DNA from 2 places in the Streptosporangium sp. NPDC023825 genome. Region 1 is predicted to be linked to the other one. Evidence: riboswitches for the same ligand, from Rfam matches in the RefSeq annotation. Region 1 holds a riboswitch; the other holds the start of a gene.

Region 1 (18,905 bases):
GCCCCGTCCAGATCTTGCCCTTGAGCAGCGTGATCACGGCGAGCGCGAGGTTGGTCACGATGAAGCCGACCGTCAGCAACGTGCCGCGGGGTTCGCTGTCGTAGTCCTCCCAGCCGAGGGGGCGCAGGCCGAGCAGGAGCAGGGCGGTGATCGCGACGGCGATGAACACGGCGTCCACCGACGCGCGCCCCTCCTCCTCCCAGTAGACGTCGTGCAGGTGCAGGATCAGCGCGAACTCGTCCAGGATCAAGGCGGCTCCGGCGCCGAAGACGGCGGCCGTCACCGCGTACCAGCCCTCGGAGACGCCCGAGACGACGAGACCGGACACCCCGCCGAGCAGGGTCAGCACCACCCCGAAGACCACGTGGTGGATGTGCATCTCACCGACGTTGACGTTGCCGAACCAGCCGATCTTGGCCCGGATGAGCCGGACGTTGATCCTGGTGAGCAGGAAGACGACGATCAGCGCGACGAAGAAACAGAACAGCGGCAGCCGTCCTGTGTCCATGATTCGCTCTCGGAACAAATCCCCCACCGTTCCCCCAGGCTATGCGAGGGAGGCCTCCGGGCAGGCACGGGAGCCCTGACGGCACGGCGGTTTCCCGGGCGCCCGCGCGAGGCACGGGCGTGTCCGTACGAGGAGCGAGGAGGCGGGACGCCCGTTCACAGGGCACAGGCGCCCGCGCGAGGCGCGCCGCACACGGCACGGGCGCCCCCGCGTGTCAGGTGAGGAACCCGCGCAGCAGCGCCGCGGTCCCCTCGAGGTGCTCGGCCACGGCGCGGCGCGCGCCCTCCGGGTCCCCGGCCAGGATGGCCGTCACGATCGCCTGGTGCTGGACCGCGGCGTGCTCGATGTTGCGCTGGAGCACCGGGATGGCGTTGAGCAGGTCGGTGACCCGGAGCCTGGCGTCGGCGCAGGCCCCGGCGAGCAGGGCGGAGCCGGTCAGCTCGGCGATGGCGAGGTGGAAGGCCGTGTCGAGGCGGCGGTAGTCGTCGGGCCCGGCCGAGTTGACCTCGCGCAGCCTCTCCCGCAGGGCCTCGCGCCGCTCCCCGGTCAGCGGGGTGGTGGCGAGCACCTGGGCCGCGCCGCACTCGACCGCCATCCTGAAGGTGAGCGCGTCGGACAGGTCGTCGGTGCCCATGTCGACCACGGCCCTGCGCAGGTCGTCCCGGTGCGGGCGGGGCGGGGTGTAGGTGAGGAAGGCGCCGCCGTACCGGCCGCGGCGCACCTCCAGGTAGCCCGCGTCCTGCAGCTCGCGGATGGCCTCGCGCAGGGTGACCCTGCTGATGCCGAGCTGGGCCGCGAGCTCCCGCTCGGGCGGCAGCTTCTCGGCCACCAGCCCCAGTTTGATCACCTGGAGCAGGCGTTCCACGGTCTCCTCGAACGCGTTGCCCGCGCGCACCGGCCGCAGCACGGCGGCCAATCGCGACACCTCGTCCAATTGTCCCCTCCAGCCCTTGACAAGGCTCCCCCCGCTACACGTCAATGGTCTGACACTAGCCCAATAGGACCCCCGACGAGGAGGGCATGTGGACGTCACCGAGCTCCACGACGAGGTGCGGGCAGGGCGGATCGACACCGTGCTGCTGGCGGTCGTCGACATGCAGGGGCGCCTCCAGGGGAAACGCCTGTCGGGGCGCTACTTCCTGGAGGAGGTGCTGCGGCACGCCTCCGAGGGCTGCAACTACCTGCTCGCGGTGGACGTCGACATGAACACGGTCGACGGGTACGCCATGTCGTCCTGGGAGCACGGATACGGCGATTTTGTTATGAAGCCTGATATATCCACTTTGCGCCGCGTGCCGTGGCAGGAGGGGACGGCCCTGGTGATGGCCGACCTGGTCTGGGAGGACGGCTCCGACGTGACCGCCTCGCCGCGCCAGATCCTGCGCCGGCAGCTCGCCAGGCTGGACGAGCGGGGCTGGGGCGCCTTCGTCGGGACCGAGCTGGAGTTCGTCGTCTTCGACGACACCTACGAGGACGCCTGGCGCCGCGGCTACCGCGACCTGACGCCCGCCAACCTCTACAACGTCGACTACTCCCTCCTCGGCACCGCCCGGGTCGAGCCGCTGCTGCGCAGGATCAGGCTCGGCATGGAGGGCGCGGGCATGTACGTCGAGTCGGCCAAGGGCGAGTGCAACCTGGGCCAGCACGAGATCGCCTTCCGCTTCGGCGAGGCCCTGTCCAGCTGCGACAACCACTCGATCTACAAGAACGGCGCCAAGGAGATCGCCTCCCAGGAGGGCATGGCGATCACCTTCATGGCCAAGCCGAACCAGCGCGAGGGCAACTCCTGCCACATCCACATCTCGCTGCGGGACGCGGACGGGGAGCCGGTCATGGCCGGTTCCGGGCCGCACGGCCTGTCGGCGGCAGGAGAGCACTTCATCGCCGGCCAGATCGCCCTGATGCGCGAGCTGACCCTGCTGTACGCGCCGAACGTCAACTCCTACAAGCGGTACGTGCCGGGCAGCTTCGCCCCCACCGCGGTCAAGTGGGGCGTGGACAACAGGACGTGCGCGCTGCGCCTGGTCGGCCACGGCCCCTCGCTGCGGATCGAGAACCGGGTGCCCGGCGGCGACGTCAACCCCTACCTGGCGGTCTCGGGGCTGATCGCGGCCGGGCTGCACGGCATCGAGAACGAGCTGCCGCTTGAGGACGCGTTCACGGGGAACGCCTACTCGTCGGGCGCGGAGACCGTGCCGAGCACGCTGCGGGACGCGCTGGAACTCTGGGAGGGCTCCGCGTTCGCGACGGCCGCCTTCGGTGGGGACGTCGTGGCGCACTACGCGAACAACGCCCGGGTCGAGCTGGCCGCCTTCGACGCGGCGGTGACCGACTGGGAGCTTTTCCGGGGATTCGAACGGATGTGAACATGAAGATCATCAACCCGGCGACGGAAGAGGTCGTCGCCGAGGTCGAGATGGCGGACGCCGCCGAGACCGACCGGGCCGTGGAGCGTGCCGGGCGGGCCTTCGCGACCTGGCGGAACGTCGGCCCGGGAGACCGGGCCCGGCTGCTGCGCCGTTTCGCCTCGCTGGTGCGCGAGCACGCCGAGGAACTGGCCCTGCTGGAGGTCGCCAACTCCGGGCACACGATCGGCAACGCCCGCTGGGAGGCGGGCAACGTCGCCGACGTGCTCGACTTCTACGCGGGGGCGCCCGAGCGCAACCACGGCCTGCAGATCCCGGTGCCCGGCGGGCTGGACGTCACCTTCAGGGAGCCGCTGGGCGTCGTCGGCGTGATCGTGCCGTGGAACTTCCCGATGGTCATCATGACCTGGGGGCTGGCGCCGGCGCTGGCCGCGGGCAACACCGTGATCGTCAAGCCCGCCGAGTGGACGCCGCTCACCGCGCTGCGGGTGGCCGAGCTGGCCCTGGCCGCCGGCCTGCCCGAGGGGGTGTTCCAGGTCCTGCCCGGGGCCGGGGAGGTGGCGGGCGCCCGGCTGGTCGAGCACCCCGGCGTGGCGAAGATCGTGTTCACCGGTTCGACCGAGGTGGGCAAGGAGATCGCCGCCACCTGCGCCGGGCAGGTCAAGCGGCTCACCCTGGAGCTGGGCGGCAAGAGCGCCAACGTGGTCTTCGCCGACGCCGACCTGGGCAGGGCGGCGGCGACCGCGCCGTACGCGGTGTTCGACAACTCGGGCCAGGACTGCTGCGCGCGCTCGCGGATCCTGGTCGAGCGCTCGGTCCACGACGAGTTCCTGGCCCGGTTCGGGGAGGCGGTGCTGGGTGTCAGGGTCGGCGACCCCCGTGACGAGGCCACCGAGATGGGCCCGCTGATCAGCGCCGAGCACCGGGACCGGGTCGCCTCCTTCGTCACCGGACCGCCCCACCTTCAGGGCGCGTGCCCGCCGGGGCCGGGGTTCTGGTTCCCCCCGACGGTCCTGACGCCCGCTTCGGCGGATGACCGGGCGTTCACCGAGGAGATCTTCGGCCCCGTGGTGTCGGTGGTGCCGTTCGACGACGAGGCGGACGCCGTGCGGATCGCCAACGACACCCCGTACGGTCTGAGCGGGTCGATCTGGACCCGAGACGTCGGCCGGGCGCTGCGGGTGGCCAGGGCGGTCGAGGCGGGCAACCTCAGCGTCAACTCCCATTCGAGCGTCCGTTACTGGACCCCGTTCGGCGGTTTCAAGCAGTCGGGCCTCGGCCGCGAGCTGGGCCCCGATGCCCTGTCAGCGTTCACCGAGATCAAGAACGTCTTCATTTCCGAGGAGTAGTAGCGATGCTGCGTTTGCAGGACCGGGTCGCCGTCATCACCGGCGCCGGAAGCGGGATCGGCCTGGCCACCGCGCGCCGGTTCGCCGAGGAGGGCGCCCGCGTCGTGTGCGTGGACCTGGACGAGACGACCGGTTCCAAGGTCGCCGACGAGGTCGGCGGGCTGTTCGTGCGGGCCGACGTGACCAGCGAGGACGACGTCGCCCGCGCGTTCCAGGCCGCGTTCGACACCTACGGCAGCGTGGACGTCGCGTTCAACAACGCGGGCATCTCGCCGCCGGACGACGACTCGATCCTGGAGACCGGCATCGACGCCTGGCGCCGGGTCCAGGAGGTCAACCTCACCTCGGTCTACCTGTGCTGCAAGCACGCCATCCCGTACATGCGGCGGCAGGGCAAGGGGTCGATCATCAACACGGCGTCGTTCGTGGCCGTGATGGGGTCGGCGACCAGCCAGATCTCCTACACCGCGTCCAAGGGCGGGGTGCTGGCCATGTCGCGCGAGCTGGGCGTGCAGTTCGCCCGGGAGGGCATCCGGGTGAACGCCCTGTGCCCGGGGCCGGTGAACACGCCGCTGCTGCAGGAGCTGTTCGCCAAGGACCCCGAGCGGGCGCAGCGCCGCCTGGTGCACATCCCGGTAGGCCGGTTCGCCGAGGCGTCGGAGATCGCCGCCGCGGTGGCGTTCCTCGCCTCGGACGACGCCAGCTTCATCACCGGCTCGGAGTTCCTCGTGGACGGCGGCATCTCCGGCGCGTACGTCACCCCGTTCTGACATCCGTCACCGGCGTCCCGGCACGCCTCACGCCGTACGTCACCCCGTTCTGACACCCGTCACCGGCGTCCCGGCACACCCGTGCTGCCCCGCGGCGTGAGCCGGGCCGTCTCGGTCTGGACGCCGGTGACGTGCTCGCCGGCGATCAGCGCCAGCAGGCTCCGCGCGGCCTGGGCCCCGGAGTGGGGGATGTCCCGGCCCAGAGCGGTCAGGGCCGGTCGCACCACCTGGGAGAGGGGCGAGTCGTCCCAGGCCACGAGGGACAGGTCCGCGGGCACCTCCAGCCGCATCTCCTGCGCGACCGAAAGCCCGGCGACGGCCATGATGTCGTTGTCGTAGACGATCGCCGTCGGCCGGTTCGCGCCGCTGACCAGCCGCCGCGTGGCCCGCGCGCCCTCCTCGCCGGTGTAGTCCGTGTGCACGACGGTGTGACCGGCCAGGCCGAGCCCGTCGCACGCGGCGGTGAAGGCCCGGTCACGCAGGACGGTGTGCACCAGCGCGGGCAGCCCGGCGACCCTGGCGATCCGGCGGTGGCCGAGGGCGGCGAGATACTCCACCGTCTCCCGCATGGCCGCGCCGTCGTCGGACCAGACGGCGGCGAGCGAGCCCGCCTCCGACGGATGGCCGATCACCACGGCCGGCAGGTCCAGCTCCCCGATCTCGGGGATGCGCGGGTCGTCGAAGTGCAGATCGACCAGGATGACGCCGTCGACGCGGCCCTCCCCCCACCACCTGCGGTAGACCTCCGCCTCCTGCGCGTGGCCGGTCACCGTCTGCAGGAGCAGGGCGTAGGAGCGGGCCGACAGCTCGCTCTCGATGCCGCTGATCAGCTCCATGAAGAACGGTTCCATCCCCAGGACCCGCGCCGGGCGGCACACGGTCAGGCCGACGGCGCGGGCCCGTGCCCCGTTGAGCGCGCGCGCCGCGCTGTTGGGCTGCCAGCCGATCTCCCTGGCGATGGCCTTGATGGTGTTCCTTCTCGCCTCCGACACGCCCGGCCGGTCGTTCAGCGCGTAGGAGACCGCGACCTTGGACACCCCCGCGCGACGAGCGATGTCGGCGATCGTCGGTCGCTTCACGAGACCCCCACCTGAACCGGTTATTCGACGTGTTTCCGCTGCGCACCCTACTATGCCCGTCTCGATCTCCGACGCTCCCCCCGGCGGCCCGTGACCCGCGGTGATCACTGGATCACGGCGGAACGCCCGCACACGGGGCGACAGCGGCAGCGGTGAGGCCGCCGCGTCCTCGGCGGCGGATTCGCTTAACCACTTAACCCCCGCCGCCCGCCGCGGTCCCGCCCGCTCCCCGGCGGCACCCGGCGGCACCCCGCCGCCACCGGACCCGTCGGGGCCGGTAACGTGCGGGAGGGCGCCGGGATGGGCACACGGTGCCGGGACCTCGGTGCAAGCGCGGCGAAACAGGAGATCATGTCCCGTCCCGTCATCGGCATCACCTGCTACGTCGAACCCGCGCGCTTCACCGTCTGGGAGACGACCACCGCGCTCCTGCCGTACGACTACGTCGACCACGTGGCCCGCGCGGGCGGGCAGCCGGTGATCCTGCCCCCGGCGGGCGACCCCGCGACCCTGGCAGGACGCCTGGACGGGCTGATCCTGGCCGGAGGCGGGGACGTCGGCCCGGAGCGGTACGGGCAGGAGCCGCACGAGCGGACCGGCCACGTCCGGCCGTTCCGCGACGACGCGGAGCTGGGGCTGGTCCGGGCGGCGCTGGAGCGGGGCCTGCCCTTCCTGGGCGTCTGCCGGGGCATGCAGGTCCTGAACGTCTCGCTGGGCGGCACCCTGCACCAGCACCTGCCCGACGTGGTCGGCCACCCGGGGCACGCCCCGGCTCCCGGCCGTTACGGCAGGATGCCGGTGTGGCTCGCCCCCGGCAGCCGGACCTCGAAGATCTTCGGGACCGAGACCGTGGACGTGGCCCACTACCACCACCAGGCCCTCGACCGGCTCGCCGCGGGCCTGAGCGTGACCGCCCACGCCGAGGACGGCACGATCGAGGCCGTGGAGGTGGACGACCACCCCTTCGCCGTCGCCGTCCAGTGGCACCCCGAGACCGACGACGAGTCGGCCCTGTTCGAGGCGCTGGTACGCCACGCCACCCCCTGACCGGCGCGGATCGGGGCGGCGCGGGGATTTCGCCCGGCCTGTTCGGGGCGGCGAGGGGATTTCGCTCGGCCGGTTCGGGCGGTTAGGCTGGCCGCTGACACCGATGAATCCCGTGCGGGAGAGCGTCCTGACACCCAGGCCAGGACCCCTGAAGGAGCAAGCCCTCCCCGCGAACCTCTCAAGGCAAAGGACCGTGCGGGTAGGTGCCCTCTGGAAAGCAGGTCCCACGGCCTCGCCGAAGGTGAAAGTCCGGTAAAACCCGGATGAAACTCTCAGGCACCGACGACAGAGGGGGAGGATGCTCTCATCTGTCCCTTGTCTGAGGTGCGCACATGTCCCGACCTACGCCGCTGCGCGGCGTGCACGAGTCCCTCGGCGCGACGCTGACCGACTTCGCGGGCTGGCTGATGCCGCTCCGCTACGGCAGCGAGTCGGCCGAGCACAACGCGGTCCGCCAGGCGGCCGGCCTGTTCGACCTCTCCCACATGGGCGAGATCTTCGTGACCGGGCCGCAGGCCGCCGAGGCCCTCGACCACGCGCTGGTCGGCCACCTGTCCGCGCTGGAGCCCGGCCGCGCCCGCTACACGATGATCGTCGACGCCGAGGGCGGCGTGCTGGACGACCTGATCGTCTACCGGCTCGCCCCCGCCGAGTTCATGGTCGTCGCCAACGCCTCCAACTACCCGCGGGTGGCCGCCGAGCTGACCGGCCGCGCCAAGGGCTTCGACGCCGCGGTGGACGACCGCTCCGAGCGGTACGCGCTGGTCGCGATCCAGGGCCCGCGCTCCGCGGAGATCCTGGGCACGCTCACCGACGCCGACCTCGACGGGCTCAAGTACTACGCCGGCCTGCCCGCCGTCGTCGCGGGCCGCGAGGCCCTCATCGCCCGTACCGGATACACCGGCGAGGACGGCTTCGAGCTGTTCGTCTCGGCCGAGGACGCGGAGCCGGTCTGGGCCGCCCTCACCGAGGCGGGCGCGCCGCACGGCCTGGTCCCCGCGGGCCTGTCCGCCCGCGACACCCTCCGTCTGGAGGCCGGGATGCCGCTGTACGGCAACGAGCTGTCGGCCGACCTGACCCCGTTCGACGCCGGGCTGGGCCGTGTGGTGAGGTTTGACAAGCCGGGCGACTTCGTCGGCCGGGCCGCCCTCGAATCACGCAAGGACGTCCCGCCGTCCCGCCGCCTGGTCGGTCTGATCGCGACCGGCCGCAGGGTGCCCCGGCACGGGTATCCGGTGGTGGTCGCAGGCGACGGCACGGTCGTCGGCGAGGTCACCAGCGGGGCGCCCTCCCAGTCACTGGGCAGGCCCATCGCCATGGCCTACGTGGACAACGGCCTGTCGTCGGGACTGGCCGTGGACATCAGGGGCAGCCACGAGCCGGTCGAGGTCGTCGCACTGCCTTTCTACAGGAGGAAAAAATGAGCAGCATTCCCGAGGAACTGCACTACACCAAGGAACACGAGTGGATCTCCGGCATCGATGACGGCCTGACCCTCACCGTCGGCATCACCGCCTACGCCGCCGAGGCGCTGGGCGACGTGGTCTTCGTGCAGATCCTCCCCGAGGTCGGTTCGACGATCGCCGCCGGCGACGCGGTCGGCGAGGTCGAGTCGACCAAGTCGGTGAGCGACATCTTCGCGCCGGTCTCCGGCGAGGTCGTCGAGGTCAACCAGACCGTCGTGGACGACCCCTCGCTGGTCAACGGCGACCCCTACGGCGACGGCTGGCTGTTCCGCGTACGCCTCGAGGGCTCCGCCGACGACCTGCTGTCGCCGGAGGAGTACGCCGCGCTCACCTCGGGTGAGTCCTAAGCCTCTCCCCCCTCGCGTCACGGCCACGCGCGTCCTTGGGCGCGCGTGGCCGTCCACGCTGGAAGGATTCAGATGACGATCAGCGTCTTCGATCTCTTCAAGATCGGAATCGGCCCGTCCAGCTCGCACACCGGCGGCCCGATGGCCGCCGCCCACAAGTTCGCCCGCGGCCTCCACCAGGACGGGCTCCTGGAGAAGACCGCCCGGGTGAGCGCCGTCCTGTACGGCTCGCTGGGCCTGACCGGCAAGGGTCACGGCAGCGACAAGGCCGTGCTGCTCGGCCTGTCCGGCGAGAAGCCCGAGCTGGTCGACGTCGACACGGTCGACGAGCGGCTCGCCGCCATGCGCGAGTCCGGCACCCTCTCCCTGTACGGCTCCCGCGAGATCCCCTTCGTCATCGGCGAGGACCTCGTCTTCGAACGCAAGATCTCGCTCCCCGGCCACCCCAACGGCATGCGCTTCACCGCGCTGTCCGAGTCCGGCGAGACGATCCGCGAGAAGGTCTACTACTCGGTGGGCGGCGGCTTCGTCGTCGACGAGAACGCCACCGGCGCCGACCGGATCAAACCCGACGACACCGTCCTGCCGTACCCCTTCACCACGGCCGCGGAGCTGCTCGCCCAGTGCGCGGAGACCGGGCTGTCGATCTCCGGGCTGATGCTGGAGAACGAGCGGGCGTTCGGCCGCACCGAGGCCGAGATCCGCGCCCAGCTGCTCGTCCTGTGGCAGGTCATGAGCGAGTGCGTGCGGCGCGGCATCGGCAAGGAGGGCGTGCTGCCAGGCGGCCTGAAGGTCCGCCGCCGCGCCCACCAGCTCCACCGGCAGCTGCGCAGCGAGTCGCCGGAGAAGGACTCGCTGCAGACGATGGACTGGGTCTCGCTGTTCGCCCTCGCGGTCAACGAGGAGAACGCCGCCGGAGGCCGCATCGTCACCGCGCCCACCAACGGCGCCGCGGGCATCATCCCGGCCGTGCTCACCTACTACGACCGCTTCACCAAGGACTCCGACGACGAGGGCGTGATCCGCTTCCTGCTGACCGCGGGGGCGATCGGCGTGCTGTTCAAGGAGAACGCCTCCATCTCCGGCGCCGAGGTCGGCTGCCAGGGCGAGGTCGGCTCGGCCTGCTCGATGGCCGCCGCCGGGCTCACCGAGGTGATGGGCGGCACCCCGGAGCAGGTCGAGAACGCCGCCGAGATCGGCATCGAGCACAACCTGGGGCTGACCTGCGACCCGATCGGCGGCCTGGTGCAGATCCCGTGCATCGAGCGCAACGCGGTCGCCTCCATCAAGGCCATCGCCGCCGCCAGGATCGCGATGCGCGGCGACGGCCGCCACTTCGTCTCGCTGGACAAGGCCATCAAGACGATGCGCGACACCGGCCGCGACATGCTCGACAAGTACAAGGAGACCAGCAGGGGAGGGCTCGCGGTCAACGTCATCGAGTGCTGACCGCAATCACTACCAAATTTCGCATCACGTGCAGGACCCCCCGATCCCACGCCTATGCTGGGTGGCCATGTGCGCGGGACTCGGGAGGTCGCGGTGGTAACGGGAACGCACCCGGCAAGCCGTTCCCGTCGCTCCCAGCGCCCCGAGAGACCCTCCCGCCCCCTGCGGGTGCTCCGCTTCCTCGGGTCGCACTGGCTCTTCATCACCGCCCTGCTGGCGGGCGGCGGCCTGCGGCTGCTCGCCATGCTCGGCTACCGGCCCGCCCTGTGGTTCTGGGCCGACTCCTTCGTCTACCTGAACGCGGGGCTCGCCCCCCGCCCCCTGGAGTCCCGCCCGGCGGGCTACGCGCTGTTCCTGTGGATCCTCAAGCCGCTGTCCAGCGTTCCCGCGGTGGTCGCGGTGCAGCACCTGCTCGGGCTGGCCGTGGCCGTCTGCGTCTACCTGCTGCTGCGCAGGCTGGGCGGGCTGCCGGGGTGGGGCGCGACGCTGGCCGCGCTGCCGGTGCTGCTGGACGCCTACCAGCTCCAGCTCGAACACCTCGTCATGGCGGACCTGCTCTTCCAGTTCCTGGCGGTGCTGGCGGTCACGCTGCTGCTGTGGCGGCGGCGCCCCGCGGTGTGGGTCGCGGCACTGGCCGGAGCGCTGCTGGCCGCGGCGACCGTCACCCGCACGATCGGGCTGCCGCTGATCGCCGTGGCGCTGGTCTGCATGCTGATCCGCCGGGCCGGATGGCGGGCCGTCGTCGCCGCGACGCTGGCCGCCGCGATCGGTCTGGGCTCGTACGCGGCCTGGTTCAGGACCGAGCACGGCAGCTTCGGGCTGACCAGGGGGAACGCCTTCCTCTGGGCGCGGACGATGACCTTCGCCGACTGCGCCAGGATCCACCCGGCCGGCCCCGAGGCGGCCCTGTGCCCCGTCGAGCCGCTCGGGCAGCGCCCGGCGCCGCCGGTCTACATCTGGGACGGCGACTCGCCGCTGAACAAGGTCAAGGGCAGCTGGGCGGAGCGCGACGCGCTCGCGGGCGCCTTCGCCACCCAGGCGATCATGGCCCAGCCGTTCGACTTCCTGCGGGCGGGCCTGGACGACGCGGCCCACATCTTCGACTGGACGCGGCGCGTCTACCCGGCTCCCGGGCCGCAGAGCGCCTACGTCTTCCCCGAGTCCGTGCGGCCCTTCTCCTCGGGGGTCGCCTCGCAGGGAAAGACCGCCGAGCAGCTGACCGTCGCCTACCAGGGCTCGTCGGGGGCGCCGGTGACGGTCGAGCCGTACGCGGGCTGGCTGCGCGGCTACCAGGAGTACGGCTTCGTGCGAGGCCCGTACCTCGCGGTGATCCTGCTGGTCGGCCTGGTCGGGGTGCTGATGCGGCTGCGGCGGCTCGGCGGCGCGGTGCTGCTGCCCTGGGCGGCGGGGACCATGCTGCTGGTCCTGCCGCCCTTCATCGCGGCCTTCGACCACCGCTACGTCATCCCCGCCCTCCCGCTGGTCTGCCTCGCCGCCGGACTGGCCTTCGGGGCCAGGCACGACAGGCACGAGGAGAACGCGCCCGGGCCGACGGCCGGGGAACCGGACGGGAAACCGCCGTACGAGGACCCGGACGACGAGGACCCGTCGTACCGCACGACGGCCGAACGGCCGGTGTACGCGAGCCCCGTCGGGGAATCGGGGTACGGGCCGGGCTCGTACGACGGGCAGGCGCACCGGGGCGGCGCGTACGGAGACACCGCGTACGGTGACACGACGGAGCCGCCGGCGTACGGCACGGCGGGCGAGCGAGCCGCGTACGGCGTCACCGGCGAGCGGCCGGTGTACGGCATGACGGGCGAATGGCCGGTGCTGGGAGGGGCGGGCGAGCGACCCGCGTACGGCGCGACGGGCGAGCGGCCGGTGTCCGGAGGGTCAGCGGCGGCGGACGTGCAGGCGAACCATCACGCCGAGTTCTACCTCCCCGAGCGCCCGTCGGACCTTCCCCACCGCGTCCCTGTTCAGCCGGGCCACGAGTTTGCCGACATCGGTCGCGGGCGCGCAGCCCACCCCGATGCGCAGCCGCTCGTGCCGTATGTACCTGACGCGGACGCGGGTGAGCCCTTCGACTTCTTTAAGGGCAACCCCGAGCATGGCGGTCCCCGTCCCGGACCGCCTGCCCCACCGTCCCCATCCCAGGGCGTGTAGCAGCCACCGCACCGCCAGGAGGGCCAGCGCCACCAGCAGCAGCGCCACCAGCCAGCCCAGCCACGGATGCGCGGCCAGCCAGCCGGGGAACCCCTTGCGCACGAGCCTGGCTCCGGGCGAGTGGCCGGGGATGTCACCGCGTCCCCGCAGGAAGGCGTAGAGCCCCGCGCACACCAGCACCGTCCCGGTGACGGCCAGACCGATCCGGTTGCCCAGGTAGGGCCTCATCACGCCTTCTTCCTGCGCAACCGTACGACGACGTCACCCGCGCACATCGCGCCCAGCCCGGACAGCCGGTCACCCACCGCCGCGCCCACCCGGCGCAGCACGGGCCCGGTCCGTTCGGCGTCGGTGAACACGGTGACCTCGACGACCCGCGACGTGAGCCGGACCCGGGCGCCGTTCACCTCGTCCACCGCCTCGGCGGCCTCCCGGAGCGTGCGGCGGAGCCCGGACCTGGTGATGCCGATCACCATGTGCGGGTCCCCCGACTCCAGCGGCACCAGCCGGGTCCGGCCCGGCAGCGCGGCGAGCGCGAGCATCACCAGGCCCGCCGCCATGGCGAGCGTCGACGCGGCGAACGTGGCCGGATCCGACCAGTTCCACGCGCCGGCCCCGTTGACGAGCCGCCGGTAGGGCACCCTCGCGACCGGCGACTCCATGAGCAGGCCCACCGTCACCGAGGCCGAGACCACCAGTACGGCGGACACCGTCAGGGCCGCGGGGACACCGGCGGGGCTCCTGCCCGGCCGCAGCAACCGCACCGACCTGCGCCGGACGTCCTGGAACTGCTCGGCCGCCGCCTTGCCTCCCGAGCCTCCGGCGGTGGTCCCCGCGCCGCCGGTGCCTCCCGAGCCCGCCAGGATGTCCTGGAGAGTAGTCGTCATTCGGTCATGTGTACGCGTTCGGGCAGGAGCGGGCCGGGGATCAACCGCCCACTTACGCGATCTTGAGGCCCTCCTGGCGGGAGCATTGACCACCCCTCCGACAACATGAATATCGCTCACATTCGTTGGGGCCGGGTTATCCTGCGAACATGGACGACCGCCAGCGCTACGACCGGGCCACAGCGCACCTGGATCCCCCCTTCGCCGTCCTCGACCTGCCCGCCCTGCGCGCCAACGCCGAGGGAATGGTCCGTCGGGCCGGGGGCAAGCCGATCAGGGTCGCCAGCAAGTCCGTCAGGTCCCGGGCCGTACTCGAACGCATCCTCGCCATGGACGGCTTCACCGGCATCATGGCCTTCACCCTCCCCGAGGCCCTCTGGCTCGTCTCCACCGGGATGCGGGACGTGCTGGTGGCGTACCCCACCGTCGACCGCGCCGCGCTCGCCGAGCTGGCCGCCGGCCCGGACGCGGCACGAGAGATCACGATCATGGTGGACCACGCCGAACACCTGGACCTCATCGAGTCCGCCGTCTCCGGCGTCCGCGACCGCCACGAGATCCGGCTCTGCCTGGACGTCGACGCGGGCTACCTCGCCTTCGGCGGCCGGTTCAGGGCGGGGGTCCGCCGCTCCCCCATCCGCGAGATCGGCCAGGCCGCCGACCTGGCCACCGAGATCGCGAAACGGCCCGGATTCCGGCTCGTGGGCCTGATGGCTTACGAGGCGCAGATCGCCGGAGTCGGCGACGACCCGCCGGGCAATCCCGTACTGACCCGGGCCGTCCGCCTGATGCAGGCCCGGTCCCGGCGCGAGCTGATCACGCGCAGGGGCCGGATCGTCCAGGCCGTCCGCCAGATCGCCGACCTGGAGTTCGTCAACGGCGGCGGCACCGGCAGCATCGAGAAGACCGCCAAGGAGAGGGCCGTCACCGAGATCGCCGCCGGATCCGGCTTCTTCCACCCCCGCCTGTTCGACTTCTACCGGGGATTCACCGGCCGGCCCGCCGCCCTGTTCGCCCTGCCCGTCGTACGCCGCCCCGCCCCCGGCGTCGTCACCGTCCTCGGCGGCGGCTACCCCGCCTCCGGCGCCCCCGGCGACAACCGCCTGCCCCAGCCCTACCTGCCGTGCGGGCTGCGCTACGACGCCGACGAGGGCGCCGGAGAGGTGCAGACCCCCCTCATCGGGCAGGCCGCCGAGGACCTGCGCGCCGGCGACCGGGTCTGGTTCCGGCACGCCAAGGCGGGTGAGCTCTGCGAGCGCTTCGCGAGCCTGCACCTGATCGACGGGGACGAGGTCGTGGACGAGGTTCCCACCTACCGGGGCGAGGGCCGCACCTTCCTCTGACCTCTCGCCCCTGTCTCCTCCCCCGGATCCGTGGCCGGGATCGGCTGGAACTCCGGCAGAGCGGCGTCCCCTCCGAACCCGGCGGCGTCCCCTTCGAACCCGGCACCGTCCGGAACACGGGAGCGGACCCCGGCACGAGGAACGGGCACCCGCCGCTCCGGCGGGTGCCCGTTCCTCGTGCCTGTCACATCTCGGCCTCTCCCCGGGCACCACGGCCCCCGGTGCTCCGCGCCCGGAGAGACCGTGCCCGCGAGGAACCTCCGGGGGATCTCAGAAGCCCAGGTCGAGCTCTTCCCACCTGCTGCACCTGTGGGTCGACCAGCTCCGGTACTTGACCTGGCAGGTCTTGACCCGCACCTCGCTGACGTCGTGCGCCGTGACACGGAAGCGCTTGGTGTCGTCGTAGCTGCACAGCCTGTCGCGCTTGGCGACGTCCCAGTCCTCGTCGCCGGACGAGACGACCTGGACCTCGACGTAGGCGCAGCGACCGCCCTGGCGGAAGGTACGCCTGTCACCGTCGTACAGCTCGCCCCGCAGCCTGAACGTGTTGTCGTCCTCCTCGTCGCCCCTGACCGAGTACCTGGCCTCCAGCGTGGCCAGGCCGTTCCTGGACTCCTGCTCGAAGCTGTCGTCGACGTCACGCGACGAGGACGACGAGGACACAGCGGACGCGGACGAGGCGGACGCCGGTGTCGCGGCGAAGGCGGCCGGAGCCGCCGTCAGCATGAGGCCCGTGGTCGCCACCACCGCGATCGCGGCGCGAATGATGTTTTTCATGGATTTACCCCTCCCTTTCACCTACCCGCGATGTTCCGCGAGCGGGAAAAAGGTCACATGAGTAAACCCCTACTCAATTCGGGGCCGCCGACCGGTCGCCGGCGACGCCGGAACCCCCCGGTCAGCGACGGTCAGCGACGCCGGCGCCGCCACAGCACGACCACCGCGCCGAGCGCCAGCACCGCCCCCACCCCGATCAGGATCGGCGCCAGGTCCGGCCGGTCGTCCGCCCACAGATCCTCGGGCTCGCCGGCGAGCTTGACCGGCTTCGGTCCCGCCACGCCCACCATGTCACCGACCTGGGCGACGAGATGCTCCGCGTTCGCCCTGACCTTGGCCACACCGCGTGCCGCGACCCGCTTGGGGCTCACCCGGTCCGCGATGGCGTCCACCGTCTGAGCCAACTCCGCGCGCGTGCGCTCGATCTGCCGCTCCAACTCCGCGGGATCGGTGTCCGCCATGGCGCTCCTCCCCTACTCCTTGACATTGATCAGTCTGTCAGGTCCTGCCCGCCCACGGCACTTCGGACAGGCCGGTAAGTTGACCGGGGAACCATTCCTCGGAGGAACACCATGAAACTCGAGCCGGGCGACGCCGCCCCGGACTTCACGCTTCCCGCCGCCGACGGCACCACCGTGTCGCTGGAGACACACCGCGGTCGGCGCGTCATCCTCTACTTCTATCCCGCCGCGATGACCCCGGGCTGCACCAAGCAGGCCTGCGACTTCCGCGACAGCCTCGCCTCGCTGACCGCGGCCGGATTCGCCGTGCTCGGCGTCTCGAAGGACACCCCGGCCAAACTCGCCAAGTTCGCCGAACACGACGCCCTGACCTTCCCGCTCCTGTCCGACCCCTCCCTCGAGGTCCACAAGGCCTACGACGCGTACGGGGAGAAGACGATGTACGGCAGGACGACCGTCGGGGTCATCCGCTCCACCTTCGTCATCGACGCCGACGGAAAGATCGAGAAGGCTCTCTACAACGTGAAGGCGACCGGCCACGTGGCCCGCCTCCGCCGCGAACTCGGCCTCGACTAAAACCCGTTTTTCACCATTTGATACGACGTGAGCATGCCCCAAGAATTGCCAGTCCCATTGCCTAGGCTTGGGGCGTGCCCATCAAATACAAATACACCCCCGAAATGCTGGCGGAGGCCGCGGCCCACTCCCTCAGCATCGCCGACGTCCTCCGCCGCCTCGGCATCACCATCGCGGGCGGCAACCATGCCCATATCAGCCGCCAGCTGAAGCGCTTCGGAATCGACACGTCGCACTTTCGCAGGGTCTCCCCCAACAGAGGGAAGCCCTCACCACGACGCAGTCGCCCGGAACAGGTTCTCGCCATACGGCCGGAAGGCAGCCCGCGCCCGGACCCCGGGCAGCTCAGGCGCATCTTGATCGAGATCGGGATGCCTTACCGCTGCGCGGGATGTAGGATCGAGGGCGTCTGGCAAGGTCGCTCATTGACGCTGCACGTTGACCACATCAATGGCAACTGGCTGGACAACAGAAAAGAAAACCTGCGATTCCTCTGTCCCAATTGCCATTCACAGACAGAGAATTTTGCAGGAAAGAATAGGGGTCGTAGCCCAACGGCAGAGGCGGCGATTTTAGGTGTCGTACAGAGCGGGTTCGAATCCCGTCGACCCCACAAAACAATTCAAAATCGCCCGGTCGACATGAAGTCGGTAGACACCGCCGTAACGATATCGGTCCAGGATTCATTCTTCATAGAATACTGTCGAAGTGAAAAACGCTTCGCGTCGAGATCCGCGGTCATACGCAGGGCCATTCAATTGCTGCGCGAGTCCGTTCTCGAGGAGGAGCGCGCCGCCGCGTCCGTCGAGATGGGCGAGAGCGGTGACATGGGTTCGCCTGGCCGCGCTGTGCGGGGCGGCTCCGGCGAGTGGCCCGCGTAGGGTCCGGTCTCGTCGGGGATGGCGCGAGGTCCGCCGCCGAGCGGGAAAACCTTTGTGAATCAGCTCCGGTGATCGGGCGAGGTCGCCGGAACACCCGAGGGGCGGGGCGGCGGCCGTCCGGCATGTGGGCCACCCGGCGCGGCAGGGGAAAACGTCAGGTCGCGCGGCCCGTTCCGTGGCCGCGCGACCTGTCGTCGTTGTGATTGATCACCACAAACTATCTCCCTTTACTCACCCCAGAGGGCGCTCCCGGAAACCATGGTGTCCCAGAGGCCGTAAAGGCCGCGTAAGCCGTGCCGGATGTCCGACCCGGTGTGCGACCTGAGTCGTACATCGGGTTCCCCCTTGAGGGGGAAGGTCACTGATCTGCGCATACGTATCGTGGTGATGTGTTCGGCAGACTGCGCGCCTGGAGCGGGCGCCATCCCAGGATCACGGACGCCCTGTGGCTGACTCCGTTCCTGCTGGTCTCGCTGCTCAACCTCTGGACCGTCGGGGTGATCGACCTGGTGGCCTGGGGGGCGGAAAGGCTCGGGCCGTGGGGGTTCGCCGGGCTGACGCTGCTGCTGTTCGTGCCGCTGTTCTGGCTGCGCGAGCGTCCCGTGGCGGTCTTCGCGGTCATCTCGCTGGCTTCCTTCCTCCAGTGGCTTCTCGGGGTGCAGCCCCTGGTCTTCAACCTCTCCGTGCTCGTCGCCATGTACGGCGTGGCGTCGCGGCGCCCGCTGCGCTGGGCGGTGGGGGCGGGTCTGGTGGTGGAGCTGGGGTTGTTCCTGGTGTTCGGGCGGGTGCCTCGGGGGTTCGATCCGAGCGCCTTCGCCACGGCCTCGGCGTTCGCGGTCGCGATCTGGATGGCGGGGATCTACGCGAACACCCGCCGCCGTTACCTGGAGGGCCTGGAGGAGCGGGCCGAGCGGGCCGAGCGGGAGCGCGATCAGCAGGCCAGGCTGGCGGCGGCGGCGGAGCGGGCCCGGATCGCCCGTGAGCTGCACGACGTGGTGGCGCACAACGTGAGTGTGATCATCGTTCAGGCCGACGGGGCGGGGTACGCGATCGACAGTGATCCCGAGCAGGCGCGCAGGGCGATGGAGGCGGTCTCGGCCACGGGCCGCAGGGCGCTGGCGGAGATGCGGCGGATGGTGGGCGTGTTGCGGGCCGACGGCGTCCAGGAGGAGTACGCTCCGCAGCCGAGCCTGTCGCAGCTGGACGGTCTGGTGGCGCAGGTGCGGGAGTCGGGGTTGCCGGTGGAGCTGCGGGTGTCCGGCGTTGCCCGGGAGCTTCCCGAGGGGGAGCAGCTGACGGTTTACCGGATCGTGCAGGAGGCCCTCACCAATACCCTCAAGCATGGCGGTCCGGACAGCAGGGCCACGGTCGAGATGGAGTACGGCGTGCGGGAGCTGCTCTTGCGGGTGACCGACGACGGTCGCGGGGCC
Region 2 (12,519 bases), on a different contig from region 1:
GAGGACACGCCGCTCGGCACCGCGGGCAGCGTGAAGAACGCCGCCGACCGGCTCCGCGACGACCGCTTCCTGGTCATCTCCGGCGACGCGCTGACCGACATCGACCTGACCGACATGATCCGTTTCCACCGCGAGAACGGCGCGATGGTCACGATCGGGCTCAAGCGCGTCCCCAACCCGCTGGAGTTCGGCATCGTCATCGTCGACGACCAGGGCAGGGTGGAGCGCTTCCTGGAGAAACCGACCTGGGGCCAGGTCTTCTCCGACACCGCCAACACCGGCATCTACGTGATGGAGCCCGAGGTCCTCGACGAGATCGCGGCCGGGGAGTCCGTCGACTGGTCGGGCGACGTGTTCCCCAGGCTGCTGGAGCGCGGCGCCCCGCTGTACGGCTACGTGGCCGACGGCTACTGGGAGGACGTCGGCACCCACGAGAGCTACCTCAAGGCCCAGGCCGACGTCCTGTCCGGCCGGGTCAAGGTCGACATCGACGCCTTCGAGGTCTCGCCGGGCGTCTGGGTCGCCGAGGGGGCCTCGGTCGACGCCGACGCCGTCCTGAAGGGCCCCCTCTACGTCGGCGACTACGCCAAGATCGAGGCGGGCGCCGAGCTGCGCGAGTACACCGTGCTGGGCAGCAACGCGGTGGTCAGGGAGGGGGCCTTCCTGCACCGCGCGGTCGTCCACGACAACGTCTACGTCGGGCCCAGCGCCCACCTGCGCGGCTGCGTGATCGGCAAGAACACCGACCTGATGACCGGCGCCAGGGTCGAGGAGGGCGCCGTCGTCGGCGACGAGTGCATCATCGAGGCCGAGGCGTACATCTCCTCCGGCGTCAAGATCTACCCGTTCAAGACCATCGAGGCCGGGGCGGTGATCAACAACAGCGTCATCTGGGAGCCGCGCGCCCAGCGCAACCTGTTCGGCCCCCGGGGAGTCTCGGGGCTGGTCAACGTCGAGATCACCCCCGAGCTGTGCGTACGGCTGGCCAGCGCCTACGCCACCACCCTGAAGAAGGGCGCCTCGGTCATCACCTCCCGCGACTCCTCCCGCGCCGCGCGGGCGCTGAAGCGGGCCGTGATCAGCGCCCTGAACGCCAGCGCGATCAACGTGCTCGACCTGGAGGCGTCCCCGCTCCCGGTGGCCCGCTTCCACACCGCCAGGGAGAACGCCGTCGGCGGCATCGCGCTGCGCACCACCCCCGGAGACCCGCAGAGCGTCGACATCGTCTTCATGGACGAGCACGGCGCGGATCTTTCCCCGGCGGCCCAGCGCAAGCTGGACCGGGTCTTCTCCCGGCAGGAGTTCCGCCGCGCCTTCCCCGGGGAGATCGCCGAGCTGAGCTTCCCCGCCCGGGCGGTGGAGGACTACACGCACGAGCTGCTGCGCCTGGTCGACATCAGCGGGGTGCGCGACGCCGACATGAAGGTCGTGGTCGACTGCGCCGGAGGCACCTCCTCGCTGGTGCTGCCCAGCCTGCTGGGCCGCGTCGGGGTGGACGTGCTGACCGTCAACAACCGGCTGGACGACGCCTCGCCCACCGAGACCCTCGCCGAGCGCCGCCGCGACCTGCAGCGCCTGTCGGAGCTCGTCAGCTCCTCCAGGGCGGCCTTCGGGGTGCGCTTCGACCCGGTGGGGGAGCGGGTCGCGCTGGTGGACGAGATGGGCCAGCTGATCAGCGAGGAGCGCGCCCTGCTGGTGGTGCTCGACCTGGTCGCCGCCGAGCGGCGCGGCGGCAGGGTGGCGCTGCCGGTCACCACCACCCGGGTGGCCGAGCAGGTCTGCAGGTTCCACGGCGTCCAGGCCGAGTGGACCTCCACCGCGATCGACGCGCTCACCGCCGCCGCCAGGGGGCCGGAGATGATCTTCGCGGCCGACGGGCGAGGCGGTTTCATCGTGCCCGAGTTCGGCCCCACGGTGGACGGCCTGGCGGTGTTCCTGCGCCTGCTGGGCCTGGTCGCCAGGACCCGGCTCTCGCTCAGCCAGATCGACGCCAGGATCCCCGAGGCCAAGCTGCTGCGCCGGACCGTGCCGACCCCGTGGGCGGCCAAGGGCGCGGTGATGCGCTCGGTCATCGAGGCCGCCGAGCACTACCGCATCGACACCACGGACGGGGTGCGGGTCGTCGCCGAGGACGGCAGCTGGACCCTGGTGCTGCCCGACCCGGCGGAGGCGGTCACCCACCTGTGGGCCGAGGGGTTCGACGTCGACTCCGCGCAGACCCTGATCGAGCACTGGGCGAGGGTGGTGGAGGAGGCCGCGGGCGGCTGACGGGACCCGGCCCCGGCCGTCGCGCCGCAGGCGCGGGAAGGCGCCCTGACGGGGGCCGCGGGCCGAGCGGTTGCCACAAAGACAGCGCGGCGCCATGGACCGGGGACAGTGCCCCACTGTAACTTTGTCACCGACCGTACCCGCGGTTCAGCGTCAACCTTGACCTTCGCGCCTCATCACTGTATGTTGCGGCATTCGCAGTCCGAGAAAACACTTGAGAAGCGAAGAAGCGAGGCGCGCATCACTGAGCACCGTTGCCGCGTCTTCGCGGTAGGAGGCCGAGCCGATCGATGCCGAGCGTCTACTGCACGCAGTGCGGTCATGCCAATCCTGAGGATGCCCGTTTCTGTTCACGATGCGGGTCGCCGCTTACCAAAGCCGAGACCCCCGGAGACAGCACATCGACGATCTCCCTCTCCGGGATCGAGGCCTACGAGGCGGAGACAGGTGAGACGCTTCTCGCCGAGCGGCAGGCCGTCGAGCAGTTGCCCCCGGGCACCGCGCTGCTGGTCGCGATGCGCGGCCCCAACGCCGGCAGCCGGTTCCTGCTCGACAGCGACCTCACCACCGTGGGCCGTCACCCCGAGAGCGACATCTTCCTCGACGACATCACGGTCTCGCGCCGCCACGTGGAGTTCTACCGGCGCGGCGGCGGGGTCTTCACCGTCCGCGACGTCGGCAGCCTGAACGGCACGTACGTGAACCGCGAGCGCATCGAGGAGGTCCCGCTGTACGGCGGGGACGAGGTGCAGATCGGCAAGTTCCGCCTGGTCTTCCTCACCCGCGGCGCCGCTGGAGGATGATGAGCTCGCAGGCCGCTCGTGCGCACATGAGCATCGGGGAGGTGCTCGCTCTGCTGCAGGGCGAGTTCCCCGACGTCAGCATCTCCAAGATTCGTTTCCTGGAGGGCGAGGGGCTGATCGAGCCGGAGCGCAGTCCCTCCGGCTACCGCAAGTTCACCTACGCCGACGTCGAGCGGCTGCGTTACATCCTCAGCGAGCAGCGTGACCGCTACCTGCCGCTGCGCGTCATCAAGGATCATCTGGAGGCGGCCGACCGCGAGGAGCGTCCGGCCGCCAAGCCGCGCGCGGTCCCCGGCGACGCGCCCCCCGAGCTCCGGCTCACCCGCGAGGAGCTGCTCGCCGCCGCCGAGCTCGACGAGGAGACCCTCGCCGAGCTGGAGGACTACGGCCTGCTGGCCGCCGTGGCCCGCTACTACGACGCCGAGGCGCTGGCCGTGGCCCGCAGCGTCGGAGCCCTGGCCGCCTTCGGCCTGCGGGCCCGCCATCTGCGAGCCGTCAAGGCCGCCGCGGAGCGCGAGGCCGGTCTGGTGGAGCAGGCCGTCGCCCCGCTCCTGCGCCGCCGCAGGCCCGGGGCCATCGACCAGGCCGACGAGACGGCCAGGGAGATCTCCGGCCTGCTGCTGGAATTGCACGCCTCTCTGCTGCGTTCCGGCGTTCGTGGGGCCCTGGGCCGGTGAGAACCTGACCAGGCACTCGTACCCCCACGAGTGTTACGTTGAACAAACCGGTCGGAATCCAGCGAAGACGGAGCAGCCCGTGTTGCAGATGGAGGTCGTGGGCGTTCGAGTTGAGATGCCCTCCAACCAGCCGATCGTCTTGCTGAAAGAGACGCATGGGGAGCGTTACCTACCTATCTGGATCGGCATGACGGAGGCCACGGCGATCGCCATGGCCCAGGCCGAGGAACCACCACCCCGGCCGCTCACGCATGACCTGTTCCGCGACGTGCTCGAAGGACTCGGCGTCCGGCTGAGCACGGTCAACATCGTCGCCCTGCGCGACGGCATCTTCTTCGCCGATCTCGTGTTCTCCAACGGGGTCGAGGTGAGCGCGCGCCCCTCGGACTCGATCGCCTTGGCACTTCGCACCGGCGCACGTATCTTCGCGAGTGAGGACGTGGTCCGGGAGGCAGGGGTGATCATCCCGGACGACCAGGAGGACGAGGTGGAGAAGTTCAGGGAGTTCCTTGACACGATCACGCCCGAGGACTTCGGCCGCGCGGGGTAGGAATTTCGGTGCATTTACGCTTCACGACGCGCCGGGTGGGGTCGTTGACTGGACTTGGCCCCAGTCCTACGGTGCAAGTGAAACCCGCGGTCGTGCGTAAACCCCCAGATCAGGCCGTGGGATGAGAGAAAGCCGGAGGTCCGCGTGGCGGTCAGCAGCGGCGAGGGTAGAAACGCCGATCAGGATGACCCGGAACGGCGCCAGTCGGCACGTCAGCGCGCGGGTGAAGAGGGTCTGCTGTTCGACGGGCAACCGGTGAAGGTGCCCGCCGACATCGGTTACCGGGGCCCCACGGCCTGTTCCGCGGCCGGCATCACCTACCGGCAACTCGACTACTGGGCGCGCACCGGCCTGGTCGAGCCCACCGTGCGAGCCGCCCACGGCTCCGGCTCCCAGCGGCTGTACGGCTTTCGCGACATCCTGGTCCTCAAGGTCGTCAAGCGCCTCCTCGACACCGGCGTCTCCCTCCAGCAGATCCGCATCGCCGTGCAGCACCTGCGCGACCGGGGCGTCAACGACCTGGCCGGGATCACCCTGATGAGCGACGGGGTGAGCGTCTACGAGTGCACCTCGCCCGACGAGGTCATCGACCTCCTCCAGGGCGGTCAGGGAGTCTTCGGCATAGCTCTGGGACGGGTGTGGCAGGAGGTGGAGGGCTCCCTCGCGGATCTGCCCGGCGAACGCGCGGAGTCGAGCGAGGGCCCTTTAGGAGATCATCAGGCCGATGAGCTGGCCCGCCGTCGCAGAGCACGACGAACCGGGTAAACTCGGACCTGCCACTGACCCTGTGCGGGAGAGACCCCGACCAGGATCGGGGCGCCGAAGGAGCAACCTCCCCGGAATCTCTCAGGCACCCGGTACCGCACGGACGAGGCAACTCTGGAAAGCAGGCGCGCTCGCCAGGCGCGACTCACCGACGGTGCAAGCCTCCCGACAAGGGGCAGGTGAAGCTCTCAGGTCACGACCCGCACGACGGTCGTGATGACAGAGGGGGAGACCAGGCATACGCCCGCGCCCAGCGCCGGTCTCCACCCCGTCCCGGGAGGCTTCACCAATGACCGACCTGTCATCGCTCAGCGAACTCGGCTCCCCCGCGTTCGCGACCCGCCACATAGGGCCGGACGACGCCGGCCAGACCCGCATGCTGGAGGCGGTCGGATTCGCCTCCGTCTCCGACCTGGTCGCGGTGGCCGTGCCCGAGGCGATCCGCTCCTCGGAGCGGCTGAGCCTGCCCCCGGCGGCAGGGGAGTCCGAGACCCTCGCCGAGCTCCGGGCCCTCGCCGGGCGCAACACCGTGCTCACCTCGATGATCGGCCTGGGGTACCACGACACGATCACCCCGGGCGTCATCCGCCGTAACCTCCTGGAGAACCCGGGCTGGTACACCGCGTACACGCCCTACCAGCCGGAGATCTCCCAGGGCCGCCTGGAAGCCCTGATCAACTTCCAGACCGTCGTCTCCGACCTCACCGCCCTCGACGTCGCCGGGGCCTCCCTGCTGGACGAGGCCACCGCCGCCGCCGAGGCGATGACCCTGGCCCGCCGCGCGGGCCGCAGCCCCTCGAAGGTGTTCGTGGTGGACGCCGACGCGCTGCCGCAGACCAAGGCGGTGCTGCGCACCCGCGCCGAGCCGCTCGGCATCGAGCTGGTCGAGAGCGACTTCACCGAGGAGCTTCCCGAGTGCTTCGGGGTGCTCGTGCAGTATCCCGGCGCCAGCGGCAGGGTCCGCGACTTCCGCGCCATCGCCGACGCCGCCCACGCGCGCGGCGCCCAGGTGGTCGCCGCCGCCGACCTGCTGGCCCTCACCCTCCTGGCCGCGCCCGGCGAGCTCGGCGCCGACATCGCGGTCGGCTCCTCCCAGCGCTTCGGCGTCCCCCTCGGCTTCGGCGGCCCGCACGCCGCCTACATGGCGGTCCGTGACGGCCTGCAGCGCCAGCTGCCGGGCCGCCTGGTGGGCGTCTCCCAGGACGCCGACCAGCGCCCCGCGTACCGGCTCGCGCTCCAGACCCGCGAGCAGCACATCCGCCGCGAGAAGGCCACCAGCAACATCTGCACCGCGCAGGTGCTGCTCGCCGTGATCGCCGGCATGTACGCCGTCTACCACGGTCCCGAGGGCCTGCGCAGGATCGGCCGTCGCACCCACCGGCACGCCGTCGTGCTGGCCGAGGGCCTGCGCCAGGGCGGCGTCGAGGTCGTGCACGACACCTTCTTCGACACCGTGCTCGCCAGGGTTCCCGGCCGCGCCGAGGCGGTCGTCGCCGCGGCCCGCGACAACGGGGTCAACCTGCGCCTGGTCGACGCCGACCACGTGGGCGTCACCTGCGACGAGAGGACCGAGCCCCTCCACCTGGAGCAGGTCCTGGCCGCCTTCGGGATCGGCGGCGCCGTGCTGGCCGACCTGGACGCCGCCGCGCACGACGCGCTGCCCGCCTCGCTGGCGCGCGTCAGCGACTACCTGACCCACCCGGTCTTCCACAGCCACCGCTCCGAGACGGCGATGCTGCGCTACCTGCGCAGGCTCCAGGACAAGGACATCGCGCTCGACCGGTCGATGATCCCGCTGGGCTCCTGCACCATGAAGCTCAACGCGACCACCGAGATGGAGCCGATCACCTGGCCGGAGTTCGCCGGGCTGCACCCCTACGCGCCCGAGGACCAGGCCGCGGGTTACGTCGAGCTGATCGGGCAGCTGGAGCGCTGGCTGGCCGAGGTCACCGGCTACGACGCCGTGTCGCTCCAGCCGAACGCCGGCTCCCAGGGCGAGTTCGCCGGGCTCCTGGCGATCCGCGCCTACCACACCGCGCGCGGCGACGCGGGCCGCGACGTCTGCCTGATCCCCTCCTCCGCGCACGGCACCAACGCCGCGAGCGCCGTGATGGCGGGCATGCGGGTGGCCGTGGTCGCCTGCGACGACCAGGGCAACGTGGACGTCGACGACCTCGTCGCGAAGATCGACAAGCACCGCGAGCAGCTCGCCGCGATCATGGTGACCTACCCGTCCACGCACGGCGTGTACGAGGAGACGATCGTCCGGATCTGCGAGCTGGTGCACGAGGCCGGCGGGCAGGTCTACGTCGACGGCGCCAACCTCAACGCGCTGGTCGGCCTGGCCAGGCCCGGCGAGTTCGGGGCGGACGTCTCCCACCTGAACCTGCACAAGACCTTCTGCATCCCGCACGGCGGCGGCGGCCCCGGCGTCGGCCCGGTCGCGGTCCGCGCCCACCTGGCCGACTACCTGCCCGGCCACCCGCTGCGCGAGGGCACCGCGGTGGGCCCGGTCTCGGCGGCCCCGTACGGCTCCGCGGGCATCCTGCCCATCTCCTGGGCCTACATCCGGATGATGGGCGCCGACGGCCTGAAGGCGGCCACCGAGCAGGCCATCCTGTCGGCCAACTACCTGGCCCGCAGGCTCAGCCCCCACTACCCGGTCCTGTACACCGGCCGCGGCGGCCTCGTCGCCCACGAGTGCATCGTGGACCTGCGCCAGATCACCAAGGAGACCGGGGTGACGGTCGACGACGTGGCCAAGCGCCTCATCGACTACGGCTTCCACGCCCCGACCATGTCCTTCCCGGTGGCCGGCACGCTGATGATCGAGCCGACCGAGAGCGAGGACCTGGCCGAGCTCGACCGGTTCTGCGAGGCGATGATCGCGATCCGCGAGGAGATCGCGAAGGTCGCCTCCGGGGCGTACGACAAGACCGACAACCCGCTGCGCAACGCCCCGCACACGGCCGACAGCCTCGTCGCCGACGAGTGGGGCCACCCCTACAGCCGCACCGAGGCGGCCTACCCGCTGCCGTCGGTGCGCGAGGGCAAGTACTGGTCGCCGGTCCGCCGCATCGACCAGGCCTACGGCGACCGCAACCTGGTCTGCTCCTGCCCTCCCCTGGAGGCGTACGAGGACTGATCGCCGCCGGGTCCCGCCGGGACCGCAAGCCCGCGCGACCCTCGATATTCGCGGGGAATGCGACAGGACGGAGGGCGCCCCGAGTCGTTAGGCTCGGGGCGTCTCCGTATCCGGAAGGATCCTGCATGCCTGAGGTGGACACCCGTCCCTTGGACACCGCGCGAAGACTGGCCGAGGCGGGCGACCTCGACGGCGCCGCCGCGATCTTCGCCGAGCTGGTCGCCGATCCCGACGAGCCCGACCGGGCCCAGGCGGCGGTGGGTCTCGCGGTGGTGCTGGAGGAGAGCGGGGACGTGGCGGGCTCCCGCACGGCCGCGCGCACCGCGCTGGCGACCGGGCATCCGGAGTTCGCCGCCCAGGCCGCCTGCCTGCTCGCGGGGAGCTTCGAGCGGGAGGGCCTGGCCGACCAGGCCCGTGCCGCCTGGCAGGCCGCGCTGGGCGTCGGCCATCCCGCCTACGTCCCGCTGGCGCACATGGCCCTCGCCAGGCTCGCCACGGGCGAGGAGGAGGCCGAGAGGTCGCTGCGTGACGCGCTGGCCACCGCCGACCCGGAGATCGCTCCTCGTGCCGCCCAGCGGCTGGCGGAGGCACTCCTGGAGGAGGGCGAGCCGGGGGAGGCCGCCCAGGTGCTCCTGGAGGCGCTCGCCGTGCCCGACGCGGCCGAGGTGCCGAGGCTGCGGGTGATGCTCGGCATCGCTCACCTGGAGCTGGCATGCGCGGAGTTCTCCGCCGCGATCGAGGAGGGCGGCGACGTCGAGACCGGCGCGCTGGCCATCGAGCTCCTGGCCCGCACGCTCCCGCTCAGGGGGCGCGACGAGGACGCCGAGCGCGTGTGGCGCTACGGCCTGGACAGCGCGGACGAGGATCTCGCCGGTGAGGTCCGCCTCCGCCTCGACCGGGATCTCTGAGCCTTCCGGGCCTCGACCGGGATCGCTGAACCTCTCGGCCGGGACCTCTGAGCCCGGGGCGCGCGGCGCGCCGGTTCCGTGCGAGAGCGCGGTGCTCGTCGGGCCCGTGGGAGACCTTGCACGGGCACCGGCCTTCCCGGCGGTCCGGCCGCGCGGATTCCGGGCCGCCCGAGACGGCCCGAGGCGGGGAGCCAGGGCGGGAAGCCGGAAAGGAGGGGCCGGGCGGGACCCCGGCGGGTGTCAGTCGCGCTCCCGCCAGCGGCTCAGGGCGTGGGCGAAGTTGATCGCCACGATCCCGCCCCAGGCCAGCAGCAGCCCGGCGGTGCCGGAGGTCTGCGCCGCGACGGCGGTCAGCGGGATCCCGATGCCCATCGAACCGAGGGCGATCGGGATCGAGCCGTTCGAGCTCTTGCGCGACTTGGCCGACTTGGCCTTCGGCGCCCCGGCGGCGTGCATCTCGGCGCGCACCCGGTGGGCGATGGTCGCGTCGAGGCGTGACACGAACGACTCGATGAGGGCGGCCTCGTACTCGGGGCCGAGGTCGCGCCGGGCCTCGACGGTGGCATGCATGTCCTGGCGGATATCTTGATAGTCCTGCACGCTTCGATTGTTCCTTCAAGCCGGCCGCCGGGCATCAGTCAATAGGAGGAGATCCGTGTCCACCTCCGAGTCCACCCCTCCCGCCGGCGCGTCCACGCCGGGATCCGGGTTCCCCGCGCACGCGGTCCCGCCCATGGAGATCACGACCCCGCACGGCCCTGCGCTGGTGGAGATCGACGAGGTGGCCGCCCCGCGTTTCCTGCTGGTGCTCACCCACGGCTCGGCCGGGGGAGTGGACGCCCCCGACCTGCTGGCCGTGCGGGACGCCGCGCTGGCGATCGGCGCGACGGTCGCGCGGGTGCTCCAGCCGTTCCGGATGCGCGGAGCCCGCGCGCCGGGGTCGGCGGTCAAGCAGGACGAGGCGTGGGAGACGCTGGTGACCGCGCTGCGCGGGCGCTACCCGGGGCTGCCGCTGGCGCAGGGCGGGCGGAGCAACGGGGCCAGGGTCGCGTGCCGTACGGCCGACCGGGTCGGGGCCGTCGCGGTCGTCGCGCTGGCGTTCCCGCTGCACCCGCCGGGGAGGCCGGAGCGGTCACGCGCCGGGGAGCTGCGCGCGGCGGGTGTGGACGTGCTGGTGGTGAACGGAGACCGTGACCCGTTCGGCGTGCCCGAGGCGGCGGACGCCGCGCGCCTGGTGGTGCTGCCGGGAGAGGGTCACGACCTCGGGAGGAATCCCGCCAGGGTGGGCGAGGTGGCCGCCGAGTGGCTCGACACGAGGATGCGGCCGGGCTCGGTGGACCCGCTCAGCGTGACCGGCCGGGTGTGACGGGCCTCAGACGACGCCGGCCAGTGGCCGGTGCGGCTCGATGACGGCACCGTCGGGAAGAAGCTCGCCGGTGTCGTCGAACAGCACCACACCGTTGCAGAGCAGGCTCCAGCCCTGCTCGGGGTGGGCCGCCATGGTGCGGGCGGCTTCGCGGTCCAGCGCGTCGGCGGACGGACAGGACGGCTCGTGCGGGCACATCGGCGTGCCTCCGGATCTCTCGTGTCGGCTCGCCCGGGTCACACCGGGCACGGGTGGGCATCGGACATCCGGCGGCACCGTCACCGATGGGTCTCCGTTCCCACGTATGACGGGGACGAGCATCTGAATGTTGATATATGGCCATGCGGTCCCTAACAGAACGGGAGCCGCACATCAAGCAGATCAAGTGTGCGATCGATCGCACCTTGGCGACATAGCCCGTTAGGACTGTTTGAGAACTGGTAAGGGGTCAGTCCGTCAGGGCTTTATCAGGGGATGTGACCTATAACACAGCATGCCTCATATAAGGATATTCGACCAAGTGCGACACGCCGCCGAGCAGGTAAACGATCGGTTACAAGTTGCTGACGTGCGCCGACGCGGGTTTCCAAACCCCTGACCGTCCCCTGCCGGGTCCGATGCGCTCACCGGGCGCCCAGGCCGGCCAGGAGCGCGTCCAGCCCGTGCTCGAAGTCGGTGTCCGCCTCCGGGCTGCCGCCTCCCCTGGACGGGGGACGCCAGGGCTCGTCCTCGTCGCCCGAGGGCTCGGCCCAGCCCGACTGCTGCACCTCCACCGCCACCGCGCCGAAGACGTAGGCCCGAAGGGCCCGTACCGCGCCCGCGGCGTCGGCCAGTCCCGCGTCGGCCAGCTGGTCGGTCTGCTCCCTGATGGCGATCGCCGCCCTGCCCCTCGGCGGCTTGGTCAGGGCCAGGGCCAGCACCCCGGGATGCTCCCTCAGCGCGGCCCGGCTCGCCCTGCACCAGGCCCTCGCGCTGTCCTGCCAGCTCTCGCCGGGCTCGGCGTGGACGGTGGTGACGTGCTCGGCCAGCGCGTCCATCAGGGCGTCCTTGCCGCGCGGCAGGTGGTGGTAGATGGCCATCGCCTCCACCTGGAGCGCGTCGCCCAGCCGCCGCATCGTCAGGCGCCGGAGCCCCTGGCCGTCGGCGATGTGGAGGGCGGCGTCGATGATGCGTTCCCTGGAGAGCGGGACGGGCGGTCGCTTGGCAGGCATGAAAGGCATCCTGCCACCGCTCACCTTACTGCGTAAAGGACGGCGCGCCGGGCAGGACCGATGTTCCTCGGCGTCGCCGTACGGCGAGGTGGCCGGTGGCACCGTACGGCGAGGCGGCCGGTGGCGCCGTACGGTGAGAGGGCCGGTGGCGCCGCACGGTGAGAGGGTCGGCGGTGCGGACCGTTCCGCGGGAGGCCCGGTCCCTGAGTGTGTGGGGCGGGGGCGGACCGCGTAGGCTACGAGCGGTGATCTGCCGGAGGAGACCGGCGACCGGCGAGAGAGGGAAGAAGATGGCGTTTTTCCGACCGCGCGTGAGCCGGGAGGCGGAGGTTCGTCACCACGCTGACCAGGAGGTCGGGAAGAGCTTCCCCGAGCTTCTGGAGAAGGCGCGCGAGGCCGAGGCCGAGGTGCGCCGGGCGCAGGCCGCCGCGGCCCCCGTGCAGGAGCTGCGGGCCGCCGGGCTGGCCTTCGACAGGGCGCTCACCGAGGCCCTGCGCGCGGCCGAGGCCAACCAGCGCGCGACGTTCGGGATCAGGTCGTACGACGACCGGATCCGCCGCCGCAAGGGCAGGGCCACCCCGAAGGGCGCCGAGTGGACCGCCGAGGTCAACCGCCTGCGCACCCTTCGCGAGCAGAACCGGCTGACCGGCATCCCCAGGGTCCCGCGCCCGGTCGCCGCATCGGCCCGCTGAGCTCCATCCCGATCCCCGTTCCCGGCCCTCACCAGGGTTTTCGACCGCGGGTGCTCGAGCGCGGATCTGATCCGCCCACGGGTCTCCACCCGCGGACCCGGTTCGAACGGCCTCTCGCCGCCCGTCGCGCGTTC

The links. Region 1 has a riboswitch for glycine ahead of gcvT (glycine cleavage system aminomethyltransferase GcvT). Riboswitches for the same ligand answer to the same signal wherever they lie in the genome.
Region 2: linked by a shared signal. The riboswitch ahead of gcvP (aminomethyl-transferring glycine dehydrogenase) and the one ahead of gcvT (glycine cleavage system aminomethyltransferase GcvT) in region 1 are both predicted to bind glycine.

Annotation. Positions count from the first base shown of each region.
Region 1 covers NZ_JBFAAE010000018.1:107,515-126,419, forward strand. Annotated here, with positions in the region: gene AB0G15_RS18375 (hypothetical protein) at 1-508, opposite strand, end outside; gene AB0G15_RS18380 (FCD domain-containing protein) at 723-1,442, opposite strand; gene AB0G15_RS18385 (glutamine synthetase family protein) at 1,531-2,874, shown strand; gene AB0G15_RS18390 (aldehyde dehydrogenase family protein) at 2,877-4,223, shown strand; gene AB0G15_RS18395 (3-oxoacyl-ACP reductase) at 4,229-4,993, shown strand; gene AB0G15_RS18400 (LacI family DNA-binding transcriptional regulator) at 5,053-6,072, opposite strand; gene AB0G15_RS18405 (gamma-glutamyl-gamma-aminobutyrate hydrolase family protein) at 6,424-7,119, shown strand; glycine riboswitch at 7,225-7,323, shown strand; glycine riboswitch at 7,324-7,418, shown strand; gene gcvT (glycine cleavage system aminomethyltransferase GcvT) at 7,452-8,543, shown strand; gene gcvH (glycine cleavage system protein GcvH) at 8,540-8,932, shown strand; gene AB0G15_RS18420 (L-serine ammonia-lyase) at 9,005-10,381, shown strand; gene AB0G15_RS18425 (hypothetical protein) at 10,475-12,550, shown strand; gene AB0G15_RS18430 (DUF6286 domain-containing protein) at 12,778-13,437, opposite strand; gene AB0G15_RS18435 (amino acid deaminase/aldolase) at 13,587-14,780, shown strand; gene AB0G15_RS18440 (hypothetical protein) at 15,051-15,557, opposite strand; gene AB0G15_RS18445 (DUF3618 domain-containing protein) at 15,689-16,018, opposite strand; gene bcp (thioredoxin-dependent thiol peroxidase) at 16,130-16,594, shown strand; partial or broken gene AB0G15_RS18455 (HNH endonuclease) at 16,966-17,106, shown strand; tRNA gene AB0G15_RS18460 (tRNA-Leu) at 17,135-17,207, shown strand; gene AB0G15_RS18465 (sensor histidine kinase) at 17,865-18,905, shown strand, end outside.
Region 2 covers NZ_JBFAAE010000070.1:31,343-43,861, forward strand. Annotated here, with positions in the region: gene AB0G15_RS37420 (mannose-1-phosphate guanyltransferase) at 1-2,268, shown strand, start outside; gene AB0G15_RS37425 (FHA domain-containing protein) at 2,559-3,071, shown strand; gene AB0G15_RS37430 (MerR family transcriptional regulator) at 3,071-3,748, shown strand; gene AB0G15_RS37435 (bifunctional nuclease family protein) at 3,828-4,298, shown strand; gene AB0G15_RS37440 (MerR family transcriptional regulator) at 4,533-5,063, shown strand; glycine riboswitch at 5,079-5,171, shown strand; gene gcvP (aminomethyl-transferring glycine dehydrogenase) at 5,353-8,208, shown strand; gene AB0G15_RS37450 (hypothetical protein) at 8,334-9,116, shown strand; gene AB0G15_RS37455 (hypothetical protein) at 9,357-9,716, opposite strand; gene AB0G15_RS37460 (alpha/beta family hydrolase) at 9,850-10,482, shown strand; gene AB0G15_RS37465 (DUF5999 family protein) at 10,489-10,680, opposite strand; gene AB0G15_RS37470 (TetR/AcrR family transcriptional regulator C-terminal domain-containing protein) at 11,106-11,693, opposite strand; gene AB0G15_RS37475 (hypothetical protein) at 11,984-12,385, shown strand.